3 regions of the Margalitia sp. FSL K6-0131 genome follow, and region 2 is predicted to be linked to each of the others. Evidence: a T-box and tRNA genes for the amino acid it is inferred to sense, from the RefSeq annotation. Region 2 holds a T-box; the other regions hold tRNA genes.
What was found. The T-box of region 2 lies ahead of ileS (isoleucine--tRNA ligase). A T-box ahead of a tRNA ligase gene usually reads a tRNA of that ligase, here a tRNA-Ile.
Positions count from the first base shown of each region.

Region 1: it encodes a tRNA-Ile, which carries the amino acid that the T-box ahead of ileS (isoleucine--tRNA ligase) is inferred to sense. The anticodon was not compared.
Region 3: it encodes a tRNA-Ile, which carries the amino acid that the T-box ahead of ileS (isoleucine--tRNA ligase) is inferred to sense. The anticodon was not compared.

Region 1 is NZ_JBBOZS010000001.1:30,614-34,879, reverse strand. Features, by position in the region: rRNA gene NSQ59_RS00170 (23S ribosomal RNA) at 1-1,934, opposite strand, end outside; tRNA gene NSQ59_RS00165 (tRNA-Ala) at 2,038-2,113, opposite strand; tRNA gene NSQ59_RS00160 (tRNA-Ile) at 2,136-2,212, opposite strand; rRNA gene NSQ59_RS00155 (16S ribosomal RNA) at 2,307-3,857, opposite strand; gene NSQ59_RS00150 (pro-sigmaK processing inhibitor BofA family protein) at 4,095-4,266, opposite strand, start outside.
Region 2 is NZ_JBBOZS010000001.1:3,475,190-3,479,455, forward strand. Features, by position in the region: gene ileS (isoleucine--tRNA ligase) at 1-1,977, opposite strand, end outside; T-box leader at 2,067-2,299, opposite strand; gene NSQ59_RS17025 (DivIVA domain-containing protein) at 2,513-3,019, opposite strand; gene NSQ59_RS17030 (YlmH family RNA-binding protein) at 3,251-4,027, opposite strand; gene NSQ59_RS17035 (YggT family protein) at 4,082-4,266, opposite strand, start outside.
Region 3 is NZ_JBBOZS010000001.1:10,361-14,626, reverse strand. Features, by position in the region: rRNA gene NSQ59_RS00060 (23S ribosomal RNA) at 1-2,372, opposite strand, end outside; tRNA gene NSQ59_RS00055 (tRNA-Ala) at 2,476-2,551, opposite strand; tRNA gene NSQ59_RS00050 (tRNA-Ile) at 2,574-2,650, opposite strand; rRNA gene NSQ59_RS00045 (16S ribosomal RNA) at 2,745-4,266, opposite strand, start outside.

The DNA.
Region 1 (4,266 bases), 3.4 Mb from region 2:
ACTGGGGCTTCAATTCAGAGCTTCGCTTACGCTAACCCCTCCTCTTAACCTTCCAGCACCGGGCAGGCGTCAGCCCCTATACTTCGCCTTGCGGCTTCGCAGAGACCTGTGTTTTTGCTAAACAGTCGCCTGGGCCTATTCACTGCGGCTCTCTCGGGCTTGCACCCTACCAGAGCACCCCTTCTCCCGAAGTTACGGGGTCATTTTGCCGAGTTCCTTAACGAGAGTTCTCTCGCTCACCTTAGGATTCTCTCCTCGCCTACCTGTGTCGGTTTGCGGTACGGGCACCTTTCACCTCACTAGAGGATTTTCTTGGCAGTGTGGAATCAGGAACTTCGGTACTATATTTCCCTCGCTATCACAGCTCCGCCTTCACGGTTACGGGATTTGCCTCGTAACCAGCCTAACTGCTTAGACGCACATAACCAGCAGTGCGCTTACCCTATCCTCCTGCGTCCCCCCATCGTTCAAACGGTGAAGAGGTGGTACAGGAATATCAACCTGTTGTCCATCGCCTACGCCTTTCGGCCTCGGCTTAGGTCCCGACTAACCCTGAGCGGACGAGCCTTCCTCAGGAAACCTTAGGCATTCGGTGGAAGGGATTCTCACCCTTCTTTCGCTACTCATACCGGCATTCTCACTTCTAAGCGCTCCACTAGTCCTTCCGGTCTAGCTTCACCGCCCTTAGAACGCTCTCCTACCACGGACACCTGTCAGGTGTCCATCCACAGCTTCGGTGATACGTTTAGCCCCGGTACATTTTCGGCGCAGAGTCACTCGACCAGTGAGCTATTACGCACTCTTTAAATGGTGGCTGCTTCTAAGCCAACATCCTGGTTGTCTAAGCAACTCCACATCCTTTTCCACTTAACGTATACTTTGGGACCTTAGCTGGTGGTCTGGGCTGTTTCCCTTTTGACTACGGATCTTATCACTCGCAGTCTGACTCCCAAGCATAAGTATTTGGCATTCGGAGTTTGTCTGAATTCGGTAACCCGATGAGGGCCCCTAGTCCAAACAGTGCTCTACCTCCAATACTCTTCATCTTGAGGCTAGCCCTAAAGCTATTTCGGAGAGAACCAGCTATCTCCAAGTTCGATTGGAATTTCTCCGCTACCCACACCTCATCCCCGCACTTTTCAACGTGCGTGGGTTCGGGCCTCCAGTAAGTGTTACCTTACCTTCACCCTGGACATGGGTAGATCACCTGGTTTCGGGTCTACGACCTCATACTTATTCGCCCTATTCAGACTCGCTTTCGCTGCGGCTCCGCTTCATCAGCTTAACCTTGCATGAAATCGTAACTCGCCGGTTCATTCTACAAAAGGCACGCTATCACCCATTAACGGGCTCTAACTACTTGTAGGCACACGGTTTCAGGTTCTCTTTCACTCCCCTCCCGGGGTGCTTTTCACCTTTCCCTCACGGTACTGGTTCACTATCGGTCACTAGGGAGTATTTAGCCTTGGGAGATGGTCCTCCCTGCTTCCGACGGGATTTCACGTGTCCCGCCGTACTCAGGATCCACTCTGGAGGGAACGAAGTTTCAACTACAGGGTTGTTACCTTCTTTGACGGGCCTTTCCAGACCTCTTCATCTACTCCGTTCCTTTGTAACTCCGTATAGAGTGTCCTACAACCCCAAGAGGCAAGCCTCTTGGTTTGGGCTTCTTCCGTTTCGCTCGCCGCTACTCAGGAAATCGCGTTTGCTTTCTCTTCCTCCGGGTACTTAGATGTTTCAGTTCCCCGGGTCTGCCTTCATTACCCTATGTATTCAGGTAAAGATACTGCTCCATTACGAGCAGTGGGTTCCCCCATTCGGAAATCTCCGGATCAAAGCTTGCTTACAGCTCCCCGAAGCATATCGGTGTTAGTCCCGTCCTTCATCGGCTCCTAGTGCCAAGGCATCCACCGTGCGCCCTTACTAACTTAACCTATAAGGTTATTACTACTTTAAAATGGATGAAATCCATAAAGTGGCGATTCTCGGTTTTACTTGGTTTCTTCTATCAGTATCTAGTTTTCAAGGAACAAAAATTGGTGGAGCCTAGCGGGATCGAACCGCTGACCTCCTGCGTGCAAAGCAGGCGCTCTCCCAGCTGAGCTAAGGCCCCATAATGAAATATGCAATTATAATGGTGGGCCTAAATGGACTCGAACCATCGACCTCACGCTTATCAGGCGTGCGCTCTAACCAGCTGAGCTATAGGCCCATCTTTCTTTCTCATAGAAAGATTGCTCTTTCAAAACTAAACAGAACGAAAACGTCTCTTCGTAACCACGAAAGTGGTTTTCCATTATCCTTAGAAAGGAGGTGATCCAGCCGCACCTTCCGATACGGCTACCTTGTTACGACTTCACCCCAATCATCTGTCCCACCTTCGGCGGCTGGCTCCAAAAGGTTACCTCACCGACTTCGGGTGTTACAAACTCTCGTGGTGTGACGGGCGGTGTGTACAAGGCCCGGGAACGTATTCACCGCGGCATGCTGATCCGCGATTACTAGCGATTCCGGCTTCATGCAGGCGAGTTGCAGCCTGCAATCCGAACTGAGAATGGTTTTATGGGATTGGCTTAACCTCGCGGTCTCGCAGCCCTTTGTACCATCCATTGTAGCACGTGTGTAGCCCAGGTCATAAGGGGCATGATGATTTGACGTCATCCCCACCTTCCTCCGGTTTGTCACCGGCAGTCACCTTAGAGTGCCCAACTGAATGCTGGCAACTAAGGTCAAGGGTTGCGCTCGTTGCGGGACTTAACCCAACATCTCACGACACGAGCTGACGACAACCATGCACCACCTGTCACTCTGTCCCCCGAAGGGGAACGCCCTATCTCTAGGGTTGTCAGAGGATGTCAAGACCTGGTAAGGTTCTTCGCGTTGCTTCGAATTAAACCACATGCTCCACCGCTTGTGCGGGCCCCCGTCAATTCCTTTGAGTTTCAGCCTTGCGGCCGTACTCCCCAGGCGGAGTGCTTAATGCGTTAGCTGCAGCACTAAAGGGCGGAAACCCTCTAACACTTAGCACTCATCGTTTACGGCGTGGACTACCAGGGTATCTAATCCTGTTCGCTCCCCACGCTTTCGCGCCTCAGCGTCAGTTACAGACCAGAGAGTCGCCTTCGCCACTGGTGTTCCTCCACATCTCTACGCATTTCACCGCTACACGTGGAATTCCACTCTCCTCTTCTGCACTCAAGTCTCCCAGTTTCCAATGACCCTCCACGGTTGAGCCGTGGGCTTTCACATCAGACTTAAGAAACCGCCTGCGCGCGCTTTACGCCCAATAATTCCGGACAACGCTTGCCACCTACGTATTACCGCGGCTGCTGGCACGTAGTTAGCCGTGGCTTTCTGGTTAGGTACCGTCAAGGTACCGCCCTATTCGAACGATACTTGTTCTTCCCTAACAACAGAGTTTTACGATCCGAAAACCTTCATCACTCACGCGGCGTTGCTCCGTCAGACTTTCGTCCATTGCGGAAGATTCCCTACTGCTGCCTCCCGTAGGAGTCTGGGCCGTGTCTCAGTCCCAGTGTGGCCGATCACCCTCTCAGGTCGGCTACGCATCGTCGCCTTGGTGAGCCGTTACCTCACCAACTAGCTAATGCGCCGCGGGTCCATCTGTAAGTGATAGCCGAAGCCATCTTTCAATCTTTCCTCATGCGAGGAAAGAAGTTATCCGGTATTAGCCCCGGTTTCCCGGAGTTATCCCAGTCTTACAGGCAGGTTACCCACGTGTTACTCACCCGTCCGCCGCTAACTTTTAAAAGCAAGCTTTTAAAAGTCCGCTCGACTTGCATGTATTAGGCACGCCGCCAGCGTTCGTCCTGAGCCAGGATCAAACTCTCCAAAAAAGTGTTTGATGTAGCTCATTATTTAAAACATTGACGTTTTGTTCTGTTTAGTTTTCAAAGATCAATCATTGTTGCTTTTTTAATGAAGCAACTTTTATATAATATCACTTTTAAATCCCTTTGTCAAATGTTTTTTTCTTATTATTTGACTGAAGTATTTCAGCGACGTTTTATATATTATCATCTATTATATCCAAAGTCAATAAAAACATTAAAAATTCCTCAAAAGAGGAATTTTTAATGAAGAATCCAAGTTTGAATAATGGTTAAACCTATTACACCGGGGATTCCTAACAAACCTGATATGGCAGTTGTTATGAAATTAATTGGAACATGAAGACCATAGTGACTTCCTATAGTATTTAAAAAGAACAAAAATACGGCTCCTATTATAAACTTTATAAGCAAT
Region 2 (4,266 bases):
GTCATTTAAGTTTCCAAGCAAGAATCGGAATGTATTACGGATTTTGCGATATACTTCTGATACTTGTTTCAAAATAGCATCAGAAACCCGAACATCTGATTGATAATCTACAGATGCTACCCACAGACGAACAATATCAGCACCCAGTTGATTAATTACCTTGCTCGGTAAAATAACATTGCCTAAAGATTTACTCATTTTTCTGCCTTCACCGTCTAAAGTGAATCCATGGCTTAAAATTCCTTTATACGGAGCTTTTCCAGTTACTGCAACAGCCGTTGTTAAAGAAGAATTAAACCATCCGCGATATTGGTCAGAGCCTTCTAAATATAAATCAGCTGGACGTTGTAATTCATCACGTTCAACTAAAACGGCTTGATGAGAAGATCCTGAATCAAACCAAACATCCATAATATCCGTTTCTTTCGTAAATGTACCATTTGGACTGCTTGGATGTGTAAATCCTTCAGGTAATAAATCCTTTGTCTCTCTTTCAAACCACACATTTGATCCATGTTCACGGAATAAATTAGAGATATGTTCGATTGTTTCATCCGTAATAATTGGATCTCCATTTTCTGCATAAAATACCGGAATTGGCACACCCCATGCACGCTGACGGGAAATACACCAATCTCCACGGTCGCGAATCATATTAAATAATCTTGTTTCTCCCCAAGCAGGAACCCATTTCACTTCTTTCACTGCTTCAAGAAGTTCTTCACGGAATGCGTCAATGGATGCAAACCATTGTGCTGTTGCGCGGAAAATAACCGGTTTCTTTGTACGCCAATCATGCGGATAAGAGTGCGTGATGAAATTTAATTTTAATAACGCTCCTACTTCTTCCAGCTTCTGAGTAATTGGTTTATTTGCTTCATCATAGAACAAACCTTCAAATCCCGGTGCTTCAGAAGTCATATATCCTTTATCATCCACTGGACATAGAACATCTAAATTGTATTTTTTTCCAACAATAAAGTCGTCTTCTCCATGACCAGGAGCCGTATGAACACATCCTGTACCGGAATCAGTTGTAACATGTTCCCCTAACATGACTAGTGAATCTCTGTCATATAAAGGATGTTTGGCAATAATATATTCTAAATCCTTACCTGCTACGGTTTTAACAGTTTGTGGATTTTCCCATTCTAATACAGAAGTAACTTCCTCTAATAGCGCTTCAGCAACAACATATTTTTGATTGTTTACTTCCACCACAACATATTTTAGGTCAGGATGGACAGAAATTCCAAGGTTTGCTGGAATGGTCCATGGTGTTGTTGTCCAAATGATAATATTCGTACCGCTTTCTAAAACACCTTTACCATCCTTCACTTCAAATGCTACATAGATGGATGCAGAGCGCTTATCTTTATATTCAATTTCAGCTTCCGCAAGGGCAGATTCACTGGACGGAGACCAATATACCGGTTTAAGTCCTTTATAGATATATCCCTTTTTCGCCATTTCACCAAATACTTTAATTTGCTGTGCTTCATATTCGGGTTTTAATGTGAGATACGGATTCTCCCAATCACCGCGGACACCTAGGCGCTTAAAAGCAGTACGTTGATTATCAACTTGTTCATAAGCATATTCAGCACATAATTTGCGAAATTCTGCTACAGACATTTCTTTTCTTTTAACACCTTTATTCGTTAATGCTTGTTCAATAGGTAATCCATGTGTATCCCAACCTGGTACATATGGTGCGTTGTAGCCTGTCATAGACTTAAAACGGACAATGAAATCCTTTAAAGTTTTATTTAAAGCGTGCCCCATATGAAGATCACCATTAGCATATGGCGGTCCATCATGAAGAACAAACATTGGCCTTCCTTTTGTACGTTCTTGGACCTTTTGATAAATGCTCATACTTTCCCACTTTTCCTGAATTTCAGGTTCTCTTTTAGGTAAATTTCCTCTCATAGGGAAATCCGTTTTTGGCATTAATAACGTATCTTTATATTCCACAATTTTTCCTCCTACAAAAAAGATTCACGGTGACATTTTAATTCTTATTAGTTATTAACAAATAAACAACAAAAAAACCCTCTCATCCCAATAGGGACGAGAAGGTTTTCCCGCGGTACCACCCTGCTAGACAATGTATCCACTGTCCACTCATGCATTCGTAACGTGAATGAACGCCATCATTTACTTACGCGCGCTCCCGCGTTTTCAAATCAAGAACTCGAGGGTGATCTTCCAGTTATTGCTTATACCAAGCTTCCACTATCCTTGGCTCGCTTCAATAAGATAAAAATAACTTTACTGTCCCTGTCATCGTTTAACTATTATTTTTCTATTATATGTGACAAATTTTTATTCCGTCAAGATTATTTGAGGTTCTTTTCGCAAACTTTGTTGTTTTATTATCAATAACTGCTACATAAATAAAGTTATCTTGAATTGAATTTATTAGAATGGTACGAAAAGATGTCCCTCATCTATACTAGTACGGGATTAGGAATTTATTTACAAATAACAAACTTTTGCGAGTACATTCTCATTTAACTTCTTCTTCAAGATTTAATTCTGTCGCATCAATTTCAAATTCCATTAATTTATCCCAGTCATCATTTCTTAATAAATCTAGCTGAGCCTCGATTAGCATTTTAAATCGGGTTCTAAATACTTTAGACTGTTTTTTTAGCTCCTCGATTTCCATTGCTATCTTTCGGGCTTTAGAAAGTGCCTCATTCACTATTCGATCCGCATTTTTTTCCGCTTCACGAATAATTAATTTTGCTTCTTTCTGTGCATTTCCCTTAACTTCTTCCGCTGCTTCCTGGGCAACGATAATAGATTTATGCAAGGTTTCCTCAATATTAGTAAAGTGACCAAGCCGTTCATTGGATGATGATAATTTTTCATCTAATTCTTTCTTTTCGCGAATAAGCAATTCATAGTCTTTAATGATTTGGTCTAGGAATTCATTTACTTCATCTTCATCATAACCGCGAAACCCTCTGCTAAACTCCTTATTATGTATGTCCAAAGGCGTTAAAGGCATATATGCCACCTCCACTTTATGTTATCTATATTTTTGTAGGTATAATCCGATCAATCTTTCAGAAATCGATCACTTTATTTTATTATACTGAATTTCGACAGTATTAGGGGAATTTCCTGCAAATTTTTCATTTAAATGAAAAGAATGTATAAATTTTTTCATATAAGTATTTCAAGTGGTTATCTTTGTCTAACTTCAGCGTTTATCGCCTATAAGGAGTTTCCTCTTTTCTTATTTTAATATTCCAACTTTCAATCGCCATTTATCCTTTTTTGTTTGACCTTCGATTGTAATGATTTTACTTCGTCCATATCCACGAGCGGAAATAACATCTCCTTCATCACAAACAAACGAAACTTGTTCCACTTCTTTCCAGTTAACCTTCACAAGCCCATGTTGAATAAGCGTTTGTGCCTTTTGTCTAGAAATTGGATAAACAGAGGAAAGAATGGCATCCAGTCGCAACGCACTTACCGTAGTGGATTGCTCCTTCCACTCTTCGCTGGAAGTAATAATTTGGTTAAGAGGCAACTCTACTAATTGGATTTTGCTTTTTCCAATTTGCTTTAATTCCATCTTAACATAATCTATCATTTCAGAAGGGACAATAAATTGAATTCGGTTATTTTGGACTAATATATCACCGAATTTTTCCCTTTTTAAACCGATTGACATTAAAGAGCCTAAAACTTGTCTATGGCTTAGTGTTACAAATTTGCTCGGATACACTATTTCCAATAGTGATGTTTGGAAATCATTGTTCTCTGGTATCAGATAATCAGGATATAATAACATCCTTTTTCTTTCTGCTCCATCATATCCGCCAAATTCACCATATTTTACTTGCGAATGAGTGCCGATGATTGTTTTTACAATATGTATCTGCCTAGGATCTAAAAAGTCACTTAGTTTGGATGAATAAGAATCCTCTACAAATTGCTGCCAATTCAAAACTTGGTCGATAAATTCTTTTTCATCTGGTCTAAAATGTTGATAAATATTACTCATAATAATCCTCTCAATTTCGAAAATAAAAAGGGGTGCCTCAAATCAGCAGCCCTTTTACATTAACCAACCATGTATTTGACCAATTCCTGCACGAGCTAATTGTAAAACAATCAAGGCAACGATTGGTGAGATATCAATCATTCCTAATGGCGGAATAATACGTCTGAATGGTTCCAAATATGGTTCACAAATACGGGCAAATAAATTTCCTACAGAAGTTTGCTGCGCATTAAACCATG
Region 3 (4,266 bases), 3.5 Mb from region 2:
TTGTGCCTTTACACTCTACGAATGATTTCCAACCATTCTGAGGGAACCTTTGGGCGCCTCCGTTACTCTTTAGGAGGCGACCGCCCCAGTCAAACTGCCTGCCTGACACTGTCTCCCACCCCGATCAGGGGTGCGGGTTAGAATTTCAATACAGCCAGGGTAGTATCCCACCGACGCCTCCACCGAAGCTGGCGCTCCGGCTTCAAAGGCTCCTACCTATCCTGTACAAGCTGTACCAAAATTCAATATCAGGCTGCAGTAAAGCTCCACGGGGTCTTTCCGTCCTGTCGCGGGTAACCTGCATCTTCACAGGTACTATAATTTCACCGAGTCTCTCGTTGAGACAGTGCCCAGATCGTTACGCCTTTCGTGCGGGTCAGAACTTACCTGACAAGGAATTTCGCTACCTTAGGACCGTTATAGTTACGGCCGCCGTTTACTGGGGCTTCAATTCAGAGCTTCGCTTACGCTAACCCCTCCTCTTAACCTTCCAGCACCGGGCAGGCGTCAGCCCCTATACTTCGCCTTGCGGCTTCGCAGAGACCTGTGTTTTTGCTAAACAGTCGCCTGGGCCTATTCACTGCGGCTCTCTCGGGCTTGCACCCTACCAGAGCACCCCTTCTCCCGAAGTTACGGGGTCATTTTGCCGAGTTCCTTAACGAGAGTTCTCTCGCTCACCTTAGGATTCTCTCCTCGCCTACCTGTGTCGGTTTGCGGTACGGGCACCTTTCACCTCACTAGAGGATTTTCTTGGCAGTGTGGAATCAGGAACTTCGGTACTATATTTCCCTCGCTATCACAGCTCCGCCTTCACGGTTACGGGATTTGCCTCGTAACCAGCCTAACTGCTTAGACGCACATAACCAGCAGTGCGCTTACCCTATCCTCCTGCGTCCCCCCATCGTTCAAACGGTGAAGAGGTGGTACAGGAATATCAACCTGTTGTCCATCGCCTACGCCTTTCGGCCTCGGCTTAGGTCCCGACTAACCCTGAGCGGACGAGCCTTCCTCAGGAAACCTTAGGCATTCGGTGGAAGGGATTCTCACCCTTCTTTCGCTACTCATACCGGCATTCTCACTTCTAAGCGCTCCACTAATCCTTCCGGTTTAGCTTCACCGCCCTTAGAACGCTCTCCTACCACGGACACCTGTCAGGTGTCCATCCACAGCTTCGGTGATACGTTTAGCCCCGGTACATTTTCGGCGCAGAGTCACTCGACCAGTGAGCTATTACGCACTCTTTAAATGGTGGCTGCTTCTAAGCCAACATCCTGGTTGTCTAAGCAACTCCACATCCTTTTCCACTTAACGTATACTTTGGGACCTTAGCTGGTGGTCTGGGCTGTTTCCCTTTTGACTACGGATCTTATCACTCGCAGTCTGACTCCCAAGCATAAGTATTTGGCATTCGGAGTTTGTCTGAATTCGGTAACCCGATGAGGGCCCCTAGTCCAAACAGTGCTCTACCTCCAATACTCTTCATCTTGAGGCTAGCCCTAAAGCTATTTCGGAGAGAACCAGCTATCTCCAAGTTCGATTGGAATTTCTCCGCTACCCACACCTCATCCCCGCACTTTTCAACGTGCGTGGGTTCGGGCCTCCAGTAAGTGTTACCTTACCTTCACCCTGGACATGGGTAGATCACCTGGTTTCGGGTCTACGACCTCATACTTATTCGCCCTATTCAGACTCGCTTTCGCTGCGGCTCCGCTTCATCAGCTTAACCTTGCATGAAATCGTAACTCGCCGGTTCATTCTACAAAAGGCACGCTATCACCCATTAACGGGCTCTAACTACTTGTAGGCACACGGTTTCAGGTTCTCTTTCACTCCCCTCCCGGGGTGCTTTTCACCTTTCCCTCACGGTACTGGTTCACTATCGGTCACTAGGGAGTATTTAGCCTTGGGAGATGGTCCTCCCTGCTTCCGACGGGATTTCACGTGTCCCGCCGTACTCAGGATCCACTCTGGAGGGAACGAAGTTTCAACTACAGGGTTGTTACCTTCTTTGACGGGCCTTTCCAGACCTCTTCATCTACTCCGTTCCTTTGTAACTCCGTATAGAGTGTCCTACAACCCCAAGAGGCAAGCCTCTTGGTTTGGGCTTCTTCCGTTTCGCTCGCCGCTACTCAGGAAATCGCGTTTGCTTTCTCTTCCTCCGGGTACTTAGATGTTTCAGTTCCCCGGGTCTGCCTTCATTACCCTATGTATTCAGGTAAAGATACTGCTCCATTACGAGCAGTGGGTTCCCCCATTCGGAAATCTCCGGATCAAAGCTTGCTTACAGCTCCCCGAAGCATATCGGTGTTAGTCCCGTCCTTCATCGGCTCCTAGTGCCAAGGCATCCACCGTGCGCCCTTACTAACTTAACCTATAAGGTTATTACTACTTTAAAATGGATTAAATCCATAAAGTGGCGATTCTCGGTTTTACTTGGTTTCTTCTATCAGTATCTAGTTTTCAAGGAACAAAAATTGGTGGAGCCTAGCGGGATCGAACCGCTGACCTCCTGCGTGCAAAGCAGGCGCTCTCCCAGCTGAGCTAAGGCCCCATAATGAAATATGCAATTATAATGGTGGGCCTAAATGGACTCGAACCATCGACCTCACGCTTATCAGGCGTGCGCTCTAACCAGCTGAGCTATAGGCCCATCTTTCTTTCTCATAGAAAGATTGCTCTTTCAAAACTAAACAGAACGAAAACGTCTCTTCGTAACCACGAAAGTGGTTTTCCATTATCCTTAGAAAGGAGGTGATCCAGCCGCACCTTCCGATACGGCTACCTTGTTACGACTTCACCCCAATCATCTGTCCCACCTTCGGCGGCTGGCTCCAAAAGGTTACCTCACCGACTTCGGGTGTTACAAACTCTCGTGGTGTGACGGGCGGTGTGTACAAGGCCCGGGAACGTATTCACCGCGGCATGCTGATCCGCGATTACTAGCGATTCCGGCTTCATGCAGGCGAGTTGCAGCCTGCAATCCGAACTGAGAATGGTTTTATGGGATTGGCTTAACCTCGCGGTCTCGCAGCCCTTTGTACCATCCATTGTAGCACGTGTGTAGCCCAGGTCATAAGGGGCATGATGATTTGACGTCATCCCCACCTTCCTCCGGTTTGTCACCGGCAGTCACCTTAGAGTGCCCAACTGAATGCTGGCAACTAAGGTCAAGGGTTGCGCTCGTTGCGGGACTTAACCCAACATCTCACGACACGAGCTGACGACAACCATGCACCACCTGTCACTCTGTCCCCCGAAGGGGAACGCCCTATCTCTAGGGTTGTCAGAGGATGTCAAGACCTGGTAAGGTTCTTCGCGTTGCTTCGAATTAAACCACATGCTCCACCGCTTGTGCGGGCCCCCGTCAATTCCTTTGAGTTTCAGCCTTGCGGCCGTACTCCCCAGGCGGAGTGCTTAATGCGTTAGCTGCAGCACTAAAGGGCGGAAACCCTCTAACACTTAGCACTCATCGTTTACGGCGTGGACTACCAGGGTATCTAATCCTGTTCGCTCCCCACGCTTTCGCGCCTCAGCGTCAGTTACAGACCAGAGAGTCGCCTTCGCCACTGGTGTTCCTCCACATCTCTACGCATTTCACCGCTACACGTGGAATTCCACTCTCCTCTTCTGCACTCAAGTCTCCCAGTTTCCAATGACCCTCCACGGTTGAGCCGTGGGCTTTCACATCAGACTTAAGAAACCGCCTGCGCGCGCTTTACGCCCAATAATTCCGGACAACGCTTGCCACCTACGTATTACCGCGGCTGCTGGCACGTAGTTAGCCGTGGCTTTCTGGTTAGGTACCGTCAAGGTACCGCCCTATTCGAACGATACTTGTTCTTCCCTAACAACAGAGTTTTACGATCCGAAAACCTTCATCACTCACGCGGCGTTGCTCCGTCAGACTTTCGTCCATTGCGGAAGATTCCCTACTGCTGCCTCCCGTAGGAGTCTGGGCCGTGTCTCAGTCCCAGTGTGGCCGATCACCCTCTCAGGTCGGCTACGCATCGTCGCCTTGGTGAGCCGTTACCTCACCAACTAGCTAATGCGCCGCGGGTCCATCTGTAAGTGATAGCCGAAGCCATCTTTCAATCTTTCCTCATGCGAGGAAAGAAGTTATCCGGTATTAGCCCCGGTTTCCCGGAGTTATCCCAGTCTTACAGGCAGGTTACCCACGTGTTACTCACCCGTCCGCCGCTAACTTTTAAAAGCAAGCTTTTAAAAGTCCGCTCGACTTGCATGTATTAGGCACGCCGCCAGCGTTCG